3 regions of the Halopseudomonas sp. genome follow, and region 3 is predicted to be linked to each of the others. Evidence: predicted binding sites of a transcription regulator. Region 3 holds the regulator's gene; each other region holds the start of a gene.
The links. Region 3 encodes FliA, which starts transcription of late flagellar genes. Its sites were predicted from a motif close to CTAAAGTTTNNNNNNNNNNNGCCGNTAA; they were not measured.

Region 1 (7,138 bases), on a different contig from region 3:
CGGCTCCATGACCGCCAACAGACGCTGCTTCAGATGATCAGGCCAGTTAGCAGACTGAGCAGGATCAAGCAGGATCACCGGCAGGTTCTCGTCCCACTTGTCGAGCTGCCCGAGCAGCGCTGGCAGCCCCTGATCAAGGTCGCAGCGCCCAAGAATCACGCATTTGATTTCGCTCGCCGACTCGACTTGACCGGTGGCAACCTGCAGCCAATTGGCACTGTCGGCAATGATGGCGTCTTCCCCGAGAAACTCCAGAATGACGCTCAGGTCGTGACGGCTCTGAGCAGAATCATCAATCAGCAGGATATGACTGTTTGGCAGCATAGAGGGGACGCTATTCCTATCAGCGGGCTTGAGCTGTACGCAGCGTCATGATGGCGCTGCGCCACACTCTGTTATGGTCGGTTAATGTAGTCAGAAACGACTATCGAGTCAAATACTTGGCGCGCCTTTATCGGCACCAAACTCGCAGTCAAATGCCCTAGCGGAACATCTGATACACCTTCGCCCCCTGACGGCTGCGCTGCAGTCCCTGCAGCTCTTCAGCCAACTTGCCCTGTACGGCCTGACAGAGTGCTACAACCTCGCGATAGGTCTCGCTCAGCTCTTCCAGGATGGACGCGACCTGAAGGTCATCCCGGGTCGGATCTTCCATCGCCACGCGCACCTGCTCGCGGCAGGCCTTATCCAGCTCACCAACCTGTTGCCAGTCACCAGCATGGACGGCCGCGATCAGCGACGCGTGTGTTTCCTGCAGTTTTTCCACGGCATTGGCCATGCTTGCACCCTCACGATTGGCGGATACCGTCCCAGCCGGCTTTGACTTCGCGCAGCAGTTCGGCCACCTCATCCAACATGCTGACATCGTTCTGCAGGTTGGCCTGCGTCAGACGATCCTGCATGAAAGCATAAAGTCGATCAAGGTTGAGCGCCAGCTCTCCGCCTTTATCGGCATTCAGCGCCTCGCGCAGACCACCGATAATCCCCAGCGCCTTGCCGATCCGTTCGCCCTTGAGCGCAACGTTACCATGCTGCATGGCACCCTTGGCCTGGGCAATACGCTGCAGCCCACCTTCCATCAGCATCTGAATCAAGCGGTGCGGATCAGCTTCGCTGACCTGCGCGTTGACGTTGACGGTCTGGTACTGCTTCATTGCTGCGTAGGCGTTCATCTGCAAAATCCTGCGTTGCTGTGGCACATGCCCCTTTATCGGCTAGCAAGCAGAAAGCTGAAGCGCCTTTTACATAAAAAAACCGACCCATTGGGGCCGGTCTTTCGGGTACGCGTGGCATCAATCGCCATAAATCAGGCAGGCTCGATGGCGTCCCATGCTTCTTTGATCTCACCCAGCAACTGCAACACTTCATCCAGTGAGCGCGGCGTATCGTCGAGCGCCACACCAGCGAGCTTGCGGGTCATATAGTCATAAAGGGCGTCCAGGTTTTCGGCAATCTCGCCACCCATGTCCTTGTCCAGCGATGCCTGCAACGCGCCGATGATGCTGAGCGTGCTGCTGACCGCGACGCCGCGACGCTCCGGATTGCCGATCGATTGCGCGTGGCGCGCCAGCTTCAAGCGCTCAATGGCACCTGCCAGCAGCAATTGCACCGCGCGGTACTGTGATACTTCCTGGGAAACCTTGACCTGCTTATAGGTATCAATGGGGTTTGCCATCAGCTTACGACTCCTTCACTACGCCAGGCAGGTTCGCCAGCTGGCCTTCCAGATAAGTACTGGTGCTCGACAGATTCGCCACCAGCGCGTCCATTGCGTTGAATTGCGCCAGCAGGCGCGATTCGAGATTCACAAGTCGGGTATTGAGCCGCTCACGCTGATCGTCGATAGACGACAGGGTGTTTTGCAGCGAGTTGTTACGAGTCTCGATGATCCCGCCCGATTTGGCGTACGGGTCAATCTTGTTGTTGAGGCGCATCATCAGGCCGTCGTCGCCAGCCAGGAAATTGCTCAGTGCGTCATAGTTATCGGTCAGCGCGGTATCCAGCGCCTCCGCATCCAGACTCAGGGTGCCGTCACGCTCGGTGCGAATACCCAGATCCGCCAGGATGCGAATACTACCCTCGCCCGCAGCCGACATCTCGTTACGCAACCCGGACAGTACCGAGCGTACAGAGGCATCCCCGACCAGAGCGGCAGCCAGCGGCTGACCATCATCCCCACCCACTTCGGTTACCGAAGTAAGCGAATTGATGGTCGACATCATGTTGTTATAGGCATCAACAAACGACTGCAGCGATTTCTTGACGCCCGCCTTATCGGCGCCAACCGTCAAACTGACGGTCGTCGCGGCATCCAGATCTTCCTGGCTTTGCGCTTTCTTCAGGGTGATGGTCACACCGTCGATGGCATCCTCGATGGTGTTGCTGTCACTGGAAATAGTGATGCCATCGATGGCGACGCTGGCGTCACGCGCATAGGAAATAACTTTCGCCTCGCGCGGGTCAGCAGGCACTGTTGGTTCAAAGTCAGTAGTTGCAGGTGGCGTGAAGGCGAGCACACTCAGGTCGCCAGTGTCATCGCCGTCGGTAGTCACATCCACGGTGATGTCGTTGCCAGTGCCTGATGTGGTCGAACTGAGAACCAGACGCGAGCCGGCTGCGCCGCTGGGGTCGGTCACAATGGTGGCGCTGATGCCGCTGTCTTGCCCTGCAGCATTGATCGCATCGCGAATGCCGGTGAGGCTGCTGTTGCCGTCGTTGATATCGATACTGAAGGATTTGTCGCCAGCAGAGATAGTCATACTGCCGGTACCGACGGCAGCCGCCGGGTCGTCTACACCCTGCAGGGCAACCTTGCTGGTCTGCGCCAGGTTAAACACCTGCACGCTGTAGTTGCCGGTACCTGCCGTAGACTCTGCTTTGACGGAGAACAGGCTGGAATCGCCACTGGTCGCGGTGCGCTTCTCGTAGGTTTCAGCGGTACTGAGGTTCTTGAGGGTAGCCTGGAAAGTCGACAACGCACTACGGAAGGATCCGAGCGCGGTGAACTTCTCCGTCGTTGCCGTCTCAAGCCGATTCAGCTGCGCCGTCTTGGGCGCGCCATCGGCGTTCACCAATGCGCTAACGATGGAGCTGATGTCGAGGCCGGAGCCAATACCGGTAATAGCCATAGTACTTACCTCGCGACCGTTTTTTGACGAGTCGCCTGCCGAAAAGAATGTTCCGGTCTATCAGGCAAGTTGCGTGCCAGCAAAACCGGCAAGCAGAGTCAGGCCTCTGCTTCGAACAGCACGCTGCGAATTTCCGACAGGTTCTCTGCCAACCGCAACGCTTCTTCCGAGGGAATCTGGCGAATCACATCGCCACTGGTTGCCTCGGTTACATTGATCACCACCCGGCCACTGTCTTCATCAAGATTGAAGTTGATATCACGGCGTACCGACTGGACAAAACCCTGGATATCCGACACCGCCGCCTGCAATTTCTCGCGCTCGGCTTCGGGCGACTGACCGACCGCAGAACGGGTCTGGGTAGCCACCGGCTCGGATGAGGAAGAACGATTCTGTGCAGCATCCATCTGCTTAACCTGGCTCGCGCCAGCACCCGCTTCCACCGCAGCTGCGCTGTTGGCAGGACGGGTCACTTCAAACGGTTTGATAACACCCATATCCATGGTGCTTACCTCGCAACGGACAAAGCGGGGAGAAGGCCAATGCCCTCCCCCCGCAGTTTACCCCTGATCGTTTCTTAGCCCAAGAGGCTCAGAACCGCCTGAGGCAGCTGGTTGGCCTGGGCCAGGATCGCAGTACCTGCCTGTTGCAGGATCTGGTTCTTGGTCAGGTTTGCAGTTTCAGCAGCGTAGTCGGTGTCCTGGATACGACCGCGGGCAGCGGAGGCGTTCTCGGAAACGTTCTGCAGGTTGCTGATGGTGGAGTCAAAGCGGTTTTGGATCGCACCGAGGGAGGCACGAGTCACGTCCACTTCCTTCAGGGCCGCGTCGATGGTAGCGATCGCGCTCTGAGCACCGTCAACGGTAGTGATGTCAATCTTCTCTACCGAGTTGGCAGCCTGTGCGCCTTCGTCAACACCGGCAGCAGTGTCACCAGTGGTGAAGCCCAGGTTAGCTACGCCACCAACGTTACCAGTGGTATCAGTGATGGTGATGTCCGCTGCAGAACCAGTATCGGTGGTCACGAACTCCAGCTTGCCTTCACTTACGGTGGCGCGAACTTCACCGGCCAGACCGCTGTCAGCCGCAATCTTCTGGTTGATGTTGTCAGCCAGCGATTCCAGAGTGGTGTAAGTGCCAGCATCGATAGTGATGGTGGAAGCAGTGCCACCGTTTACAGCGATGTCGAACTGGTCGTTACCGACAACAGCCGGAACAGCCGGTGTACCTGCAGTACCAGTCGATCCAGAACCAGCACCAAACACTACCGCTGCATCTGCGCCGCCGACAGTAACCGCTTGACCGCTGAACAGGTTCGTGGCGTCGACCTCTGTCAGGGTAACACCAGTGCCGTTATCACTTGCTGTAACCAGACCGTCCAATGTTGTGCCGCTCAAAGCGGTGTTGATTGCCCCAGCGAGTGCAGCGTTATCTGCGTAAACACCAGACAGTGTGACGTTCTCAGTATTGCCATTGAAGGAGATCGAGAACGTAGCGTTAGCGTCGGAAGAGTCACCGTTGCTATCGTCAAAGTCCAAACGAGCCGGAGCAGCGCCTGCATAAGTGGAAGCAGTACCGTCAACCTGTGCAGAGCCCGCAGAACCAGTAGAGATAGTCAGCGAAGTCGGCTCAGCACCGGCAGTCAGAGATGCCTTGGTGGCGTCACGGCTGGCAGTGGTGCCCAGATCGGTAGTACGGAAGCTGCCGATCTTGACGCTGATGGTTTCGTTGGCTTGTGCGCCAACCTGGATGTTCTCGGCGAAGCTACCGTCGAACAGCGACTTGCTGCCGAACTTGGTGGTAGTGGAGATACGGTCCAGTTCGTTCTTCAGCTGTACGACTTCGTCGTTCAGAGCCTTACGCTCGGAGTCGCCGTTACCGCCGTTGGCAGCCTGCAGAGCCAAGTCACGCATACGCTGCAGAATGTTGGTGGACTCCTGCAGAGCGCCTTCAGCGGTCTGTGCCAGGGAGATACCGTCGTTGGCGTTCTTGACGGCAACGTTCAGACCGTTGATCTGGCTGGTCAGACGGTTGGAGATCTGCAGACCTGCGGCGTCGTCTTTGGCGCTGTTGATGCGCGAACCGGAGGACAGACGCTCCAGGGAAGTAGCCAGACTGCTGGAGGAAGAACCCAGGTTACGCTGGGCGTTCAGGGAAGCTACGTTCGTGTTGACTGTAAGAGCCATGATAAGTACCTCGACCTAGTGATGTTTGCCTGAGCTTGCGACCCTCGGGCCGGCTTTGCCCAGGCACCCATTGAGTTCGCATTCGATTACTGTATCGGCGCCTTCCGGGCGACCTTTAGCCTTTTTTGCAATCTTTTTTTCTGATTTGCCATCAATGACTTAGGCCACCTCGGCGTCTTCCTGCTGGCCACTGTCAAAAACCCAGCGCCACAACTGCATCAAAGCTGTTACCTATATCGTTCGAACCACCCCGATCTTTAGCCCTGATTAGCGCAAAAGCATGACCGCTGGTCGGGCAGGACGAACGGGAAGGTCGAGCTCCCGCTCGACCAGCTAGCCTGGATGCAACGACGTGGCCGAGTTGGAACTCGGCCCTCCCGCAACCGCACACCGGATTCGCAGGGCATAAAAAAACAAAACCCCGTTCGACCACGAACGGGGTTTGTCAGTACAGCACGTGAACGCTTTAGCCAAGCAAACTGAGCACCGCCTGCGGCAGCTGATTGGCCTGGGCGAGAATCGCCGTGCCGGCCTGCTGCAGGATCTGGTTCTTGGTCAGATTGGCGGTTTCTGCGGCGTAGTCCGTATCCTGAATCCGACCGCGGGCGGCGGAGGCGTTCTCGGCGACGTTCTGCAGGTTGCTGATGGTCGAATCGAAGCGGTTCTGAATAGCACCAAGCGAGGCGCGGGTAACGTCGATTTCACTCAGCGCCGCGTCGATTGTGCTGATCGCCGCTTGAGCGCCCGCTGCCGTGGTGATATCCAGCTGCTCCACGGAAGTATCACGCGCTCCTTCGTCCAAACCGCTGGCGGTTGCGCCATCGGTAAAGCCGAGGTCGGTCAAACCACTGTTGCCAGCCAACGCGCCCAGAGTAATGGTTGCGTCGGTACCTTTGTCGGTGGTGACAAACTGCAGTTTGCCCTCGCTGACCGTGGCGCGCACCTCACCCACCAGGGTCGCGTTGTTGGCGATCTGCTGGTTGATATTGTCTGCCAGCGATTCCAGCGTGGTGTAGTTGGCCTGATCGATATTGATGGTCTGCGCCGTGCCGGTGCCAAGCGCCAGCGTAAAGCCACCGACGCTACCACCCGTGCCGGGGGTTTCCGTACGACCAGCGCCAAATACCGCATCGGCAGCAGCACCCGTTACAGCCAGCGTTTCACCACCCAAGTTCCCCGTCTGCTGCAGGCTAAGCACGCCACCGGATTCAGATACGGTAACCAGACCATTCAGGCTGCCGCCATTAATCTGAGTCTGGATTGCGTTCGCCATGGTTGCGGCGTCGGCGTATTGCTGATCTAGCGTGATAGTTTGTGAGGTGCCGCCTAAGTCAATGGATAGACTACTGGACTGATCTGCGGGGGAAATTATGCTGGTCGGTAATCCAGCAAACGCTGCAAAGTTTTGGGAGATAAGCAAATCAGCACCAGCATCTGGATTGAGTAACCGAACACCAAAATGCCCGTTACCGTCATCAAACGCCTCAATTAAGTTACCGCCTGGATCAGCACCATAATTAGTCGTGATTTGCTGGTTGAAGTCGTCTACCAAATCCGAAACGCTACTAAACGATCCATAGGTGAAGTCAACATCCCGAATAACCGAACCGGTGGCAGTAGTGGTCACGTCTGAGTTGAAGTTGAAGTTAGAAATATCAATCACCCCCCCCCCACTCAGATCCTCCGTACCAACAACCTCCACCGCAGTAGTACTGAAGTTGGTCTGAGCCACCCCCACACCCTGCACCGATGCCGCCGTCGACGCGCCACCTGCACCCACAGTCAAACTCGCCGGCGCACTCCCCGCCACCAACGACGCAGCAGT
Region 2 (7,138 bases), on a different contig from region 3:
GATATGGCCGCAGGCGCCGCAACCAGACCAACAGCTCGGCACTGCTGGAGCCCTCTCGCGGTTGCCAGCGCACAGTTTCACCATCGCTGATCTCCGCCACCCGCGCCATGCGCGCTTCCCAGGTCGTAGGAAGCAGGTGATCACGCACCCGTTCCAGGCGCGCAGACCACTGCGCCTGGTGCTTTGCCAGGGATTCCTGCTGTCGAGCAAGCCAGCGTTCCGCCAGCCAACGACGTCGAGTTTTATAAGCCGCCATCGATACTGCGCCCCAGGCGCTCCTTCATCATTCGAACAATGCCCCGATTGTCCTCGATCAGCTGCTGTTTTTCTGCCAACGGCGCCGCACGACTGAGATCCAGCGTGAAATGCCCAAGCCGAGCGCTGTACAAACCAACACCGACGCCCTGCCCTATGCGCGCGGCGACTTTTTCCAGTAGCCCTGAAAGCAACGAGTCACTCAGCGCACTCATCGCCACCTCGGTGCCACCAGCGAGCGCGATATTGCGCAATACATGACGCGCCAGGCGCCAGCGGCTGAACCGCCCGATCGGCAAGCCATAACAGACCGCCACCCGCTGCATGAGTCGAATGTTGCGCCAGACCACCAGCAGCAGATCGACCGCCACCCAAGGGCTGGAGGCCACCAGCACGCCGGTAGTGACCGACTCCTGGCGAATGATCTGCCGTGCCTGCTGATCGATCGGCTGATAGAACTGCAGATTCAGGCGCCGCGCCACCTCCTCGGCGCTATGCGAACCATCCAGCCCGGCGCAAGCCTGCTGCAAGCTGGTTGCCAGCGGCGTATCGGCATAGACCTGCTGCAACCGATCCAGCCAGTCGACTGCCAGCCGCTTATCGTGTTCGCGCAGTGCTGCCTGCATTTCCGCACGCAACTGCTCCAGTGCACTCAACCGGTGACGCTGCCGACGCAGATCGCGCCAGGCCAGCAGACCGCTGCCAGCCAGCGCAGTACCCAACCCACCGACTAGCGCCCCCCACAACGGCTGCCACTGCCAGGCAGCCCAAGTCCACTGCCCCCACTGCAACGCAGCACCACCCAACGCCGTCATCAGCGCCAGCGCCGCCAGGCGGCCCGGCCAGCGGCTGGCCGGGGGCGCATTCAGGGTGGAAGGCAACGTGGGCTGGGTGGCGTCGACGAAGGCATCAGGTACTGCATCTGAACTGCCCAGCACTTCAGTAGTGCGACTCGGCTGGGCATCCAGCGCGTCCTGCCAGCTGTCGAGAATCCGGGTTTTCTTGTCACTGCTCACAGATGCGCCCCCTCAAGCAACCAGGCAACCAAGTCATCCATGCGGTAATGGGGAAATGGCTCGCTGCGGTGCAAGCCCGGCGGCGGCCGCAGTGGCAACAGCTCCGGACTGCTCAATTGCAGCGACTGCGGCAGGTGCTCCGGAATACTGCCGGGGCGATAGCGTACCCAACCATCCTGCCCTTCCAGCCCGGCAACCAGGTTCTCGCCGTCTTGGCGGGTAGCCCGGATGGCAGACAGCGGCAAACCTCGCACCTCAACACCGCCATGACGTACCTCAGCGAGTCGGTCGAGCATTAAGTCCTCCAGACACTGCTGCACCGAACGCTGCTGCTCCGGGCTGACCTTATCGACCTTGGTGGCACAGAACGCCAGGCGGCGAATACGGGGGCGAAAGCGCAGCAGACGCGCCAGCAATCCGCTACGACCGTAATCAAAGCTCGACAGCACCGCTTCCATCGCGTCACGCAGATCCACCAGCGCATGCTCGCCCGCGTCCATCGGGCCGAGCATATCGACCAGCAGCACCTGCTGATCCAGATGGCGGAAGTGCTCGTCATAGAAGCCGCGCACCAGATAGTCGCGGTAGTAATTGAACCGCGCCGCACAAGCGCCGTACCAGCTGTCCGCCGTCTCGCTGCTGTGGCGATTGGCGCGCAGCAAGGGAATAAACCGCAACATCTCCGGCGCTACCCCACTGCCCGGCTGCAGGAAACGGGCGGGCTGATTGCGCGACAGGCCGGCCTCGCGTCGGCAGCGCTGCAGAAACCCGGACCATGCTTCTTTCAATTCGGCGAGCCTCGCCGCGTCGACCGGTGCGGCGGGGTCGATTGCCAGCAACTGCTCACGCAGCGGGCCGGCAAGCGTACGTCGAGGTTCCTGCTCCAGCCATCCCGCCATTTGCTCACACCACTGGCCATAGTCCAACTGTAGCAATGGCAAATCCAATAGCCACTCGCCGGGATAGTCGAGGATATCGATACGCACCTGCCTGACCGGTTGCACCTTGCGTAGCAGACCTTGTGGCCGAAAACGCAGATCAATCACCACCCGAGACAGGTCAGCCGTAGAGTCCGGCCAGCGCGCAGGATTGGCAGACAGCGCTGCCAGAGACTCAAGATACGGAAACGGTTGTTCGACACCTTCACGCTGCCAACGCACAGATTCCAGCCGATCGAAAGGCGCCCGCCGTGCCAGCAAACCTTTGCTGTGATTCTCAAGCTGATTGATTAGACTGGTGATAAACGTGGTCTTGCCAGCACCACTGAGGCCGGTAACGCCGATTCGCAGGCGCTGCTGCGCCAGCCCTTCTGCGCGCTGTGCCACTTGCTTGAACCAGTTCGCACTTTTATTTTGCACGCTGCAGGCACTCCACAAATCGTTTATGGTCTATGACCAGTATTACACACACACTTTTGGAGAGAGGCACCCCGTATGGCGTATTCGGATACTCACAGCAAGGCAATCGGCTACCTGCTCTGGATATTCGGATTCATGGGAGCGCATCGTTTCTATTACGGAAAACCCTGGACCGGGACCCTGTGGTTTTTCACCCTCGGGCTGTTCTTCATTGGCTGGATCATCGACCTGTTTCTGATCCCCAGCATGGACCGCGAAGCTGATCGCCGGTTCCGCACCGGCCGGGTCAACTTCAATCTGACCTGGATCCTGCTGACCTTCCTTGGCATCTTCGGTGCCCACCGCCTGTACATGGGCAAATGGGTCACCGCGATCATCTACTTCTTTACCGGCGGGCTGTTTCTGGTGGGCGTGCTTTACGACTACTGGACCCTTAACGAACAGATCTCCGTGGAGAATATGCGTCGCGAATGGTAAGCGGCCTGCTCTTAACAAACTGACAGGTTCCGTCCACGCAAGGCAAGCCTGCCCCAGGCAGAGACACATGTGTCATGTATTAAGTCTCCAGCCCACCCGATCTTCCACGTTCGAACCCTGAAAAAAAACCGTCGCAGTAGCGACGGTTTCTAACAACTATTGGTTTCAACCAGCACTAGACCGGATCGTTGCGATTGAGCAGCTCTGGCGGAAGGTGCTGGATGTAATCATCTTCCTGAGGCGGCATCTGCAGGTGAAACCCCTGCTCTTTCAGATTGAGCAGCACTGTTGCGATGTCTTCTTGGGCCAGCTTACGCTCCTCATGCAGCACAAGATCCATCGCATGCTCACCGCGACCGAACAGTTGCATCAGCGCTTCAGGAATTTCACTTAAACCTTTTTCACGAGGCACATACAGGTACATACCCTGCTTCTTGGTGCTACGGAAAATGGAACACAAAACCTTCATTCAACTACCTCCACCGCGCTATTGGCGGCCTTCAGCAATGCCTCACCCATGAGTTCCCGGCGCCAGCCGCTCAACTCATCGGGCAAACGATAGGGTCCATTGGGAAAGCCGGTACGTACCATCGCTTCGAGCACCTTTTTACGCAGCATGATCTCAACCGCAATACCCCGCGCCTCAGCCTCTTGCTGACCAACCTTGCGCAACAGTTTAAGCAGACGATTGGCTGCGGAAGGCAACGGCTCAGGCAAAACCTCTGGGTAATCGGCTGGAGCAACAGCTCGGCCCTGGCGAATCAGTTGCAGGATGGTCTCACCTTCGTGACGCACTGTCCGCGGATGCATATCCTCAATCCGGGACAAGGCCTGCAAGGTGTCCGGCTGACGCTGCGCCAAGGGGCAGAGGGTGCGCTCACGCAGCAACCGGTTACGGGCGACATCGCGCGCTCTGGACTCCCGCTCACGCCAAGCGGCAAGAAGCCGCAAGATCGCCAACTCGGCAGGTTTAAGTCGCCATGCCTGCTTCACCTGCTGGTACGCCTGCTCCGGGTCAATCACCTGACCGGAAGCGGCGACCTGCTCGGCCGTGTCGGAAAACAGCCAGTCGGCAACACCCGCCTCCGCAATACGCGGCGCCAAGATCTGATACAACTCGGCCAGATGCTGGGCGTCGCGCGCGGCATATTCAATCTGAGCCGCACTCAACGGGCGCTGCAACCAGTCGGAGCGCGTCTCATCCTTGGGCAGGTCGATATTCAGCAGCGCGCTGACCAACCGTGAATAGCCCATGGAAAAATCCATTCCGAGGAAAGCCGCGGCCAGCTGAGTATCAAACAGCGGCGCGGGCGCAGCACCACAAAGCCGGGAAAAGACTTCCAGATCCTCGCTGCAGGCGTGCAGCACCTTGACCACGGAAAGATCCTCCAACAGCGCAACAAACGGCGCCCAATCGGTGATCTTCAGGGGGTCAATCAGAGTCGCCCGCTCACCATCACCAATCTGGATCAGGCCGGCGATAGGGTAGAAGGTTTCGGTACGAACAAACTCGGTATCCACTGCCACAAAAGGCAGCTGCCGCCATTGTTCACAGCAACGCGCCAGGTCGGCATCGTTGTCAATCATCACAGGTTGCGTCAGCGCAGGAGTCATGTGCAGTCTTTCCTAAAGTTGCGCGCAGTATAACCGATGCACGCGGACGCTGCCGCAGCCTCTAACCTGCGGGAAAGCTTCAAGTTTGACCGGGATCAACCGATATACCAAAGTGACGGGACATACTGGCGCCCTTCAGCCGTGATGTCGTCTACAGCCAACGGTCTCAACATGCTCTGGAGTATGCATGCAAGCGTTCAAGAACCTGCCACTGAAATACAAGTTCTGGGCAGTCAATGGCGTTGCTTTCGCGGCAACCCTGATGCTCGTCCTCGTTGCCATCTGGGTCGAGCAACGCAGTATCGAACAGACCAGACAGGAGCTAGCCAAAGTGCTGGTCAGCGAGCAACCGGCCGACGGCAAGATTCATGGCCTGAGCTGGGTCAGCGTGCCAAGCACCACTGCAACTCCCGGCCGCTGGCTTGATGCCAGCCAGCTAGGTACGGTCGGACGCGAATACACCGGCGCGTGGGCTGCCGGTGACGGACGTGCGCTCGCGATTGAGCACCAAGGCTTCGTCGACCTGCTGATCGCCCGCGCGCCGCTATATGCAGGCGTTGTCGCAATCCTGATGCTGATGGTGCTGTTCTTCTCCCAACTCCTCATCCTGTTCATTACTCGCCACATCATTACCCTGCGCGACGTCATGCTCGCCGTGGAGAGCACTGGCGATCTGACGCTCCGTGCACCAGCCAGTGCCCGTGATGAAGTCGGCTCGATGGCGCGCGCATTCAACGCGATGCAAGAGTCACAGCAGAAGGTTGTCGGCTCGGTGCGCCAGGCCGCTTTGGAACTTGATCAGCGCTCTCGCGGGCTAGCCGACACCATGATCCGCATGCGCGACGGGATGGTCATCCAGCAGGGTGAAACCGACCAGGTTGCCGCCGCGGTGAACGAAATGAGTGCGACCGTACAGGATATTGCCGGCAGCACGTCGATTTCTCGAGACCAATCCAATCAGGCCAATACCCTAGCGACCCGCGGCCGAAACCAGGTCTACCAGGTGCGCAAGACCATTGCAGGACTCGTTACCAGCATTGACCGCTGCACCGAACACATGCATCAGCTGTCGACTCACAGCCAGGAAATCAGCGGTGTGGTGCGGGTGATTCGCGAGATCGCCGAACAAACTAACCTGCTGGCATTGAACGCCGCTATCGAGGCCGCTCGGGCGGGCGAATCAGGCCGTGGCTTCGCCGTCGTAGCCGACGAAGTACGCGCTCTCGCACAGCGGGTGCAAAACTCGACCGACGACATCCAGCGCATGATTGAAGCGCTGCAGTCAGGAACCGAAGTGGCGGTTGAGGACATGCAGGCCAGCGCGGGCCTGACCCATGACTCCGTCCAGCAAGTTGCCGAAGCGGGAGACTCGCTGCAGGAAATCGCTGACGCGGTCAGCCAGATCAGTGAAGGCAACAGCGAGATTGCTTCTGCGGTGGAACAGCAGAGCCTAGCTGCCGATGCCATCACCCAGAGCGTGGTGGAGATTCGTGACGTTACCGAGCGTACCGTCGAGCAGACCGCACAAAGCGCTGACACCAGCGATCAACTAGCCCGTCTCGCGCATCAATTGACCGAGGCGGTCAGCCGCCTGCGTACCTGAACAAGAAGGCGGCGCCTTGCAGCGCCGCCGATACCACTACTACTCCAGGACAATCCGCCCTTCGTTGTTGGCCAGCGTGCTGGCACCGATCCCCTTGACCTCTGCCAGCGACTCTACCGAAGCAAACGCGCCGTGTTCGGTACGATAGGCAACGATGGCATCGGCCTTGGCCTGCCCTACTCCCTGCAATACCTCGGCAATCTCGGCAGCACCTGCGCTGTTGATATTGACCGTCGGCCCACCAGCCTCCTGGGCCCAACTCGGCGAGACCAGCAGCACACTCAGGGCAACGCCTAGCGCAGCAATCAAATGACGCATATTTCATCCTCCGTGTAATTGTTAAATGCCGCACTGAAGGAACATCACTCCAGCGCTATCCCTGCGGCACGAAGGACGCTAAAACAAAAAGGCCGGAGAGCGCATGACTCTCCGGCCTTGATGTGACCAATAACGCAACTGTGTCACGAAATCAGTGCTGCGCGTCGAACCCACGCTGCAAATCAGCCCTGATATCGTCCAACTCCTCCAGGCCAATAGCCAGTCGGATCAGGCCGTCACGGATACCTGCCGCCTCACGAGCCTCAGGCGTCAAACGCCCGTGCGTCGTCGTCGCCGGATGGGTGATCGTGGTTTTGGCATCACCCAGGTTCGCCGTAATCGAAAGCAGCCGCGTCGCATCGATGAAGCGCCATGCTGCGTCACGCCCGCCACGCAGCTCGAAGCTCACTACCGCACCAAATGCTGTCTGCTGAGCCTTTGCCAACTCGTGCTGAGGATGCGATGGTAAGCCGGCGTAGTAGACGTGCTCAACCTCA
Region 3 (7,138 bases):
CAGAGCATCCAGCTGCAAAAAGCCGGCACCACCTTTTACCGTGTGAAAGCCGCGGAAGATGGCGTTAAGCAGATCCATGTCGTCGGGCCGGTTTTCCAGCTCGACCAACTGTTCGGACAACTGCTCGAGAATCTCACCGGCCTCGACCAGAAAGTCCTGGAGAATCTCTTCATCCGCATCGAAACTCATGCACCCACTCCCCTCGGGCGTGTTATCGGAAGACCGCTGGATGCACAACCGAAACCACCTTCGGTTGCAGTGCGGTCATTCAACGTTGCTGCCAGGTCGCCACCGTGGACAGTCAAGCTGCCGGCTGTTTAAACGCACGGCAGTCACAGCTGACATCAGAATCCCAGGCTGGACAGGAGATCGTCGACCTCATCCTGACCGGAAACAACGTCTTCCCTTGTATCGGCATGAATTTGCGGACCTTCACCCTTGGAAGAGGATTTTTTTGTCTCTTCCGGCGTCTCGCCGTGATTGATGCCGGTAATGCGGTCAACTTGACCCGCCATTCGAACCAGATTGACCAGGCTCTCTTCGACATCGTGTACAAGCGTGGTGACGCGCTTGATGACCTGACCGGTCAAATCCTGATAATCCTGCGCCAGCAAAATATCGTTCAGATTGGTCGATAGCTCTTTGCTGGTTTTCTCAGTGTCTTCGAGAAACTCGCCGACCCGTCGGTACAGGTCGCGGAACTCGTCTGCAGCCATTTCACGACGCTGCAGACGCTGCCAATCGGCTTTCAAGGCACTGGCCTGCTGGCCCAGATCGGTAACCTTTGGCGCGCTGACCTCCACCAGATCCATGGTGCGATTGGCGGCCTTATCGGTCAGCTGAACCACGTAGTCCAGGCGATCGGAGGCATCAGAGATTTTCGACGTCTCAGACTCGGCGCCGAGCGCGTGGGTGGTATCGATCTGGAAATTGACGATTGCGTTGTGCAGCGCGCGGGTCAGTTGCCCCACTTCGTGGTACAGACCACGATCACGTGCCTGATTGATGGCATGAATGACCAGCAGCGCTTCAGCGAAGTTGCCACTTTCAAGATGACCAACCAACTGATGCGCATTGTCTTTCAGCGAATGTTCAAACTCCTGAGCAGTCGCCTGGCCGGGATCTTTACTCAAAGCCATAACCTTTACCCCGGTTAATTATTATTTAGGCTGAACTCGCTCGAAAATCTTTTCGATCTTCTCTTTCAGCGCCTGAGCGGTAAACGGCTTGACCACGTAGCCATTGACGCCCGCCTGCGCGGCCTCAATGATCTGATCACGCTTGGCCTCGGCAGTTACCATCAGTACCGGCAGATGCTTGAGGCGGTCATCAGCACGCACCGCGCGGAGCAGATCAATGCCGCTCATACCCGGCATATTCCAGTCCGTCACCAGAAAGTCGAAGCTGCCGCTCTGCAGCATCGGCAGCGCGGTATTACCGTCATCCGCTTCGGCCGTGTTGGTAAACCCAAGGTCGCGCAACAGGTTCTTGATGATGCGCCTCATCGTCGAAAAATCATCAACGATGAGAATTTTCATGTTCTTGTCCAAGTCGACCTCCGTACAAACCAGGGAATGTGCAGGCCTGCACCCCAGAAACCCATCGCAAATAACCAAACAAGCCGTATAAAGAAGCTCTGAGCAATCAGCTGCTACGTCAGCAGACTGGTCAGATGCGCCCTTGGTGTCGCCCTCTGGCGACCGGCACAGTGCTACTACCTGTCGAGCAATCCGAGCATTGTCCGGATGTTGACGACAAAATCAATCATTTCGCCAACTGACCAGCTTGGCGCGCAACCGGGCAGCACATTGACTGTGCAATTGGCTGACCCGCGATTCACTTACACCAAGTACCGCTCCGATTTCCTTGAGGTTAAGCTCCTCCTCGTAATAAAGCGACAAAAGCAGTCGCTCGCGCTCCGGAAGCGTATCGATCGCTTCGATCAGTGCCCCCCGAAAGCGTTCATCCTGCAGACCGGACAGCGGCTCCTCGCCACCCTGCACATCGGCCGGCGCACCTGACTCCAGTAGATCGTCAAAGCTGAACAATTTGCTGCCGGCGGTATCGCTGAGGATCGCGTAGTACTCCTCAAGACTCATATCCAGTTCGGCCGCAACCTCGTGATCTTTAGCGTCCCGTCCCAGACGCGCTTCAACGGCGCGCATGGCGTCGCTGACCATCCGGGTGTTGCGGTGGACGGAGCGAGGCGCCCAATCGCCCTTGCGCACCTCGTCCAGCATTGCACCACGAATGCGGATGCCGGCATAGGTTTCAAAGCTGGCACCCTTGCCGAAATCAAATTTGCGGGAGGCTTCGAGCAGGCCGATCATCCCGGCCTGCATCAAATCTTCAACCTGAACGCTGGATGGCAAACGCCCCAGCAAGTGATAGGCAATACGCTTTACCAGCGGAGCATATTGCTCGACGAGACGATCCTGCTGACCTGCTGAACTCTGTGCTCGTGTATACATGCTCAATCCGCCAGCCTGTGCTGTCATAGACCCGATCCTGTCGGCTGCACCAAACGCTCGACGAAGAACTCCAGATGCCCACGGGGATTGGCCGGCAACGGCCATGCATCCACTTTCTGAGCAATGGCGCGAATGGCCAGCGAGGCTTTGCTGCGCGGGAACGCTTCAAACACCGCGCGCTGTTTCTGCACTGACTTACGCACCGCTTCATCGAATGGCACCGCACCGACATACTGCAGCGCAACATCCAAAAACCGGTCAGTTACCTTGGTGAGCTTAGCAAAGACCATGCGGCCTTCCTGGGGCGTGCCCACCATATTGGCCAATACGCGAAAACGGGTCATGCCGTGATCACGGTTGAGCAGTTTGATCAGGGCGTAGGCATCGGTGATGGAAGTCGGCTCGTCGCACACCACCACCAGTACTTCCTGAGCGGCGCGCACAAAACTGACAACTGAGTCGCCGATACCTGCCGCGGTATCGACGATCAGCACGTCGATGTTGTCACCGATTTCGCTGAACGCCTGAATCAGGCCCGCATGCTGCTGATGATTGAGGCTGACCATGTTGGCAGCGCCCGAGGCAGCCGGAACAATGCGAATGCCGCCAGGACCGGTAACCAGAACATCGCGCAGGTCACACTTGCCGTCGAGCACGTCCGCCAGCGTTGCCTTGGGCTTGAGCCCCAACAGCACGTCGACATTCGCCAGACCAAGGTCAGCGTCCAGCAGAACGACCCGCCGCCCCATCTCTGCCAGAGCAAGACTGAGGTTCACCGACACGTTGGTCTTGCCGATGCCACCCTTGCCACCGGTGACTGCGATTACCTGAACCGGATGATTGCTGCCCATCTGCGCTGATTACCTTAATTCTGTGAAGTTGCTTAACTTGCCTGCTGGGTGTGCATCATACCGGCAAATACGTCCGCCATGGTCTGATCTGCTGGCGCTTCGTTGCCGGCCATGCTGACTGCACGGCTGACCAGCTGGTGCCCTACCGCCCGACTGATGTCATCGGGAATGCGCTGGCCATCTGCCAGATAGGCTACCGGCAAACCCTGCTCCATCGCCAGCCCCAGTGATTCACCCAGCGTAGCTGCTTCATCGACCTTGGTCAGAATGCAGCCGGACAGGCCGCACGCCTTGTAAGTATGGTAGGCCGCCTTCATTACCCGGTGCTGGCTAGTCGCTGCGAGCACCAGCAGATTGCGCACCCGGCGCCCCTGCCGCGCCAGCGTATCCAGCTGACCGCGCAGATAGGGATCATTGGCCTGCAAACCGGCGGTGTCGATCAGCACCAGGCGCTTGCCGGCAAAATCGGCCAGCACGTCGTTGAGGTCCTGATTTTCATCGACCACCTTGACCGGCACGTTGAGAATCCGGCCCAGCGTACGCAGTTGCTCGTGAGCGCCAATACGGTAGGTGTCCATAGTGACCAGGGCAACGTGCTGACTCCCGTGCTTGAGCACGTAGCGGGCGGCCAGCTTACCAAGCGTGGTGGTCTTGCCAGCACCTGTCGGACCAACCAGTGCGATCACACCACCGGCATCCAGCGGCTCTTCGCGCAGCACCGGCACGCGATGTGCCAGATAGGCCAGCAGCATGCGCCAAGCCTGACGCGGATCGCTCACGTCAGAAACCTGACGCAGCAGATCCTGGCTAACCTCCGCGGGCAACCCCATCTGGGTCAGACGGCGCCACAGCCCTGCCTGCTTGGGCTTTTGCTGATTGAGCTGCCCCCACGCCAAGCCACCCAGCTGCGACTCCAGCATCTCACGCAGACCGGCAATTTCAGCACGCATGGCGCTCAGGCTGGCGTCTTCAACGGCAGCGGCGACGGGCGCAACCTCAGCCGCCGCAGGACGGGCTACTGGCGCAGCCTGCTCAACCGGCTCCTGAATCAGACGATCCAGCAGATCACGCGCCTCGACAGAACCCTGACGCGCGGCGTGACGCATGGTGTCACCAAACAATTGGCGATTAACCAGCGGCTGGTCGTGGGAGGCCATCGAACCTACTTCCAGCTCGGCGCGCGCAGCGACGATGCGCTCCTGGGTCTTCTTCAACTCGGTGTCCAGGCCGGGCGTCGGCGCGGTCAGGCGCGGCGCCTCATAGTCCAGTGCAGCGGTCAGCTCAACACCACCGGCAACCCGGCGATTGGCAATGATCGACGCATCCGCGCCCAGTTCATCGCGAACCAGCTTCATCGCCTGGCGCATGTCTGCGGCAAAGAAACGTTTGACTTTCATGGCTGACCTCGTCGCTTTTCTGGCGCCGCCCGCTGGCGGCTGCTGTCATTCATTCAGAGTCTGCAGCTCAGTTCTGGCCGACCGTCGCAATGATGGTCACCTGCTTGCTGTCCGGAATTTCCTGGTAGGACAGTACATGGGCTCCCGGGGCTGCGTAGCGTACGAACTTGGCCATCATCATCCGAATCGGCCCCGCTACCAGCAATATTGCCGGCTTGCCCTGCACTTCCTGCCGCTGTACTGCTTCGGCCAGCGAGCGCTGCAACTTCTCGGCCATGCCGGGCTCAAGCAACATACCGTCGTCTGCGCCCTGACCTGCCTTCTGCAGACTCTGTAGCAACATCTGTTCCAACCTTGGTTCCAAGGTGATCACAGGCAGCTGAGAGTCAAGCCCCACAATGCTTTGCACGATTGAGCGACTCAGCGCGACCCGCACCGCGCCGATCAACGCGCCGGTATCTTGACTCTTGTTGGAGTTGTTGGCGATCGCCTCGGCAATGGTCCGAATGTCACGTACCGGCACCTGCTCCTGCAGCAAGCCCTGCAGCACCTTGAGCAAATTGGAGAGTGAGATAAGGCCCGGCACCAGCTCCTCGGCCAGCTTCGGCGAGGCCTTGGCCAGCACCTGCATCAGCTGCTGCACTTCCTCATGGCCGATAAGTTCGTGAGCATGCTTGAAGAGAATCTGATTGATGTGGGTGGCGACCACGGTACTGGCGTCCACCACGGTATAGCCGAGTGACTGCGCCTGATCCTTCTGGTTCTGTTCGATCCAGACTGCATCCAGACCAAACGCCGGGTCCTTGCCCGGTATACCCTTGACCTCGCCAAATACCTGACCCGGGTTAATCGCCAGCTCCCGATCAGGGTAAATCTCGGCCTCCGCCACCCCTACTCCCATCAACGTCAAACGATAGGCGTTGGGCGCCAGATCGAGGTTGTCGCGAATATGTACAGACGGCATCAGGAAACCCAAATCCTGCGAGAGTTTCTTGCGCACGCCCTTGATGCGCGCCAAGAGCTGCCCACCCTGGTTACGATCCACCAACGGAATCAGCCGATAACCGACTTCCAGCCCGACCATGTCAACCGGCGTCACGTCATCCCAGCCCAGTTCACGGGTTTCTGGCGCCTGAACGGCCGGCACCTGCGCCTGCTGGCGCTCTTCCACCTGTTTCTCTTCCGCTTTGGCCTGCTGGTGCTTGGCGATGAAATAGGCCCCGCCGGCGGCAATCGCCCCCAGACTGAGGAAGGAAAAGTGCGGCATGCCGGGAATCAGACCCATGACAATCAGGATCGCCGCCGCTACTGCCAGTGCCTTCGGTGAGGCAAACATTTGACGCTGTACCTGCGCGCCCATGTCCTCCGAGGTAGACACCCGGGTAACCATGATCGCCGCCGCAGTCGACAGCAGCAGCGACGGAATCTGGGCAACCAGACCGTCACCGATGGTCAGCAGCACATAGATGCGGCCAGCCTCGGCGAACGGCAGGCCATGCTGCGCCATACCGATGGCCAGACCACCAATCACGTTGATGAACAGAATCAGCAGGCCAGCAACCGCGTCACCACGGACGAATTTGCTTGCACCATCCATCGAGCCGTAGAACTCGGCTTCCTGAGCGACTTCCTGACGACGAGCCTTGGCCTGATCCTGATCGATCAGTCCGGAGTTCAAATCGGCGTCGATCGCCATCTGCTTGCCGGGCATCGCATCCAGGGTGAAACGCGCACTGACTTCCGAGATGCGCCCCGCGCCCTTGGTGACCACCACAAAGTTGATGATCATCAGGATCGCAAACACCACCAGACCGACAACGTAGTTACCGCCGATCACCACCTCACCAAAGGCCTGAATAACCTTGCCGGCGGCATCACCGCCCTCGTGGCCGTAGAGCAGAACCACGCGGGTTGAGGCAACGTTCAGAGCAAGACGCAGCAGAGTAGCGACCAGCAGGATCGTCGGGAACACCGCAAAGTCGAGCGGCCGCAGCGCATAGGCACCGACCAGCAGAACCACCAGCGACAGCGCAATGTTGAAGGTGAACAGCACGTCCAGCAGGAACGGCGGGATCGGCAGCATCATCATGCCGAGCATCACCAGCAGCAGAATCGGGATACCCAGACTGCCGTGGCGCAGACCGGCCAGATTGGTCCGCATATTTCCCATCACTTGTGCGCGATCAACAGCCATTGGCGAAAAGGTCCCCAGATCAAATATTTGACGCAATGTTGCGTTGTACCGGGGTCTACGCAAGAAGCGTTCCAATTTCGGAACAAGGCGGGCCGGATCAGGTCTACCTAAGGACGTTTACGTGTAACCAAGCGCTGCACAGGCCATGCGTGCCTTCTGATAAACTGCTTCGCGCTATCAAGGCAACGGAAGGCCATACTCAGAACTCGACAAGGGCATCGCCGC

Region 1: AAFM31_RS06605 (flagellin) is a predicted target of FliA. The motif match lies at 5,405-5,432, and genes of this name have one in related genera.
Region 2: AAFM31_RS13410 (methyl-accepting chemotaxis protein) is a predicted target of FliA. The motif match lies at 4,799-4,826, and genes of this name have one in related genera.

Annotation. Positions count from the first base shown of each region.
Region 1 is NZ_JAYPMU010000006.1:92,054-99,191, reverse strand. Features, by position in the region: gene AAFM31_RS06635 (sigma-54 dependent transcriptional regulator) at 1-324, opposite strand, end outside; gene fliT (flagellar protein FliT) at 482-778, opposite strand; gene fliS (flagellar export chaperone FliS) at 789-1,172, opposite strand; gene fliS (flagellar export chaperone FliS) at 1,307-1,675, opposite strand; gene fliD (flagellar filament capping protein FliD) at 1,680-3,128, opposite strand; gene AAFM31_RS06610 (flagellar protein FlaG) at 3,227-3,631, opposite strand; gene AAFM31_RS06605 (flagellin) at 3,706-5,313, opposite strand; gene AAFM31_RS06600 (flagellin) at 5,780-7,138, opposite strand, start outside.
Region 2 is NZ_JAYPMU010000018.1:36,732-43,869, reverse strand. Features, by position in the region: gene AAFM31_RS13440 (hypothetical protein) at 1-256, opposite strand, end outside; gene AAFM31_RS13435 (TIGR01620 family protein) at 243-1,271, opposite strand; gene AAFM31_RS13430 (YcjX family protein) at 1,268-2,629, opposite strand; gene AAFM31_RS13425 (TM2 domain-containing protein) at 2,705-3,106, shown strand; gene AAFM31_RS13420 (YcgL domain-containing protein) at 3,282-3,575, opposite strand; gene rnd (ribonuclease D) at 3,572-4,693, opposite strand; gene AAFM31_RS13410 (methyl-accepting chemotaxis protein) at 4,908-6,323, shown strand; gene AAFM31_RS13405 (helix-hairpin-helix domain-containing protein) at 6,363-6,641, opposite strand; gene AAFM31_RS13400 (O-succinylhomoserine sulfhydrylase) at 6,793-7,138, opposite strand, start outside.
Region 3 is NZ_JAYPMU010000001.1:321,789-328,926, forward strand. Features, by position in the region: gene AAFM31_RS01455 (chemotaxis protein CheA) at 1-189, opposite strand, end outside; gene AAFM31_RS01460 (protein phosphatase CheZ) at 345-1,139, opposite strand; gene AAFM31_RS01465 (chemotaxis response regulator CheY) at 1,161-1,538, opposite strand; gene AAFM31_RS01470 (RNA polymerase sigma factor FliA) at 1,761-2,498, opposite strand; gene fleN (flagellar synthesis regulator FleN) at 2,495-3,322, opposite strand; gene flhF (flagellar biosynthesis protein FlhF) at 3,355-4,719, opposite strand; gene flhA (flagellar biosynthesis protein FlhA) at 4,787-6,913, opposite strand.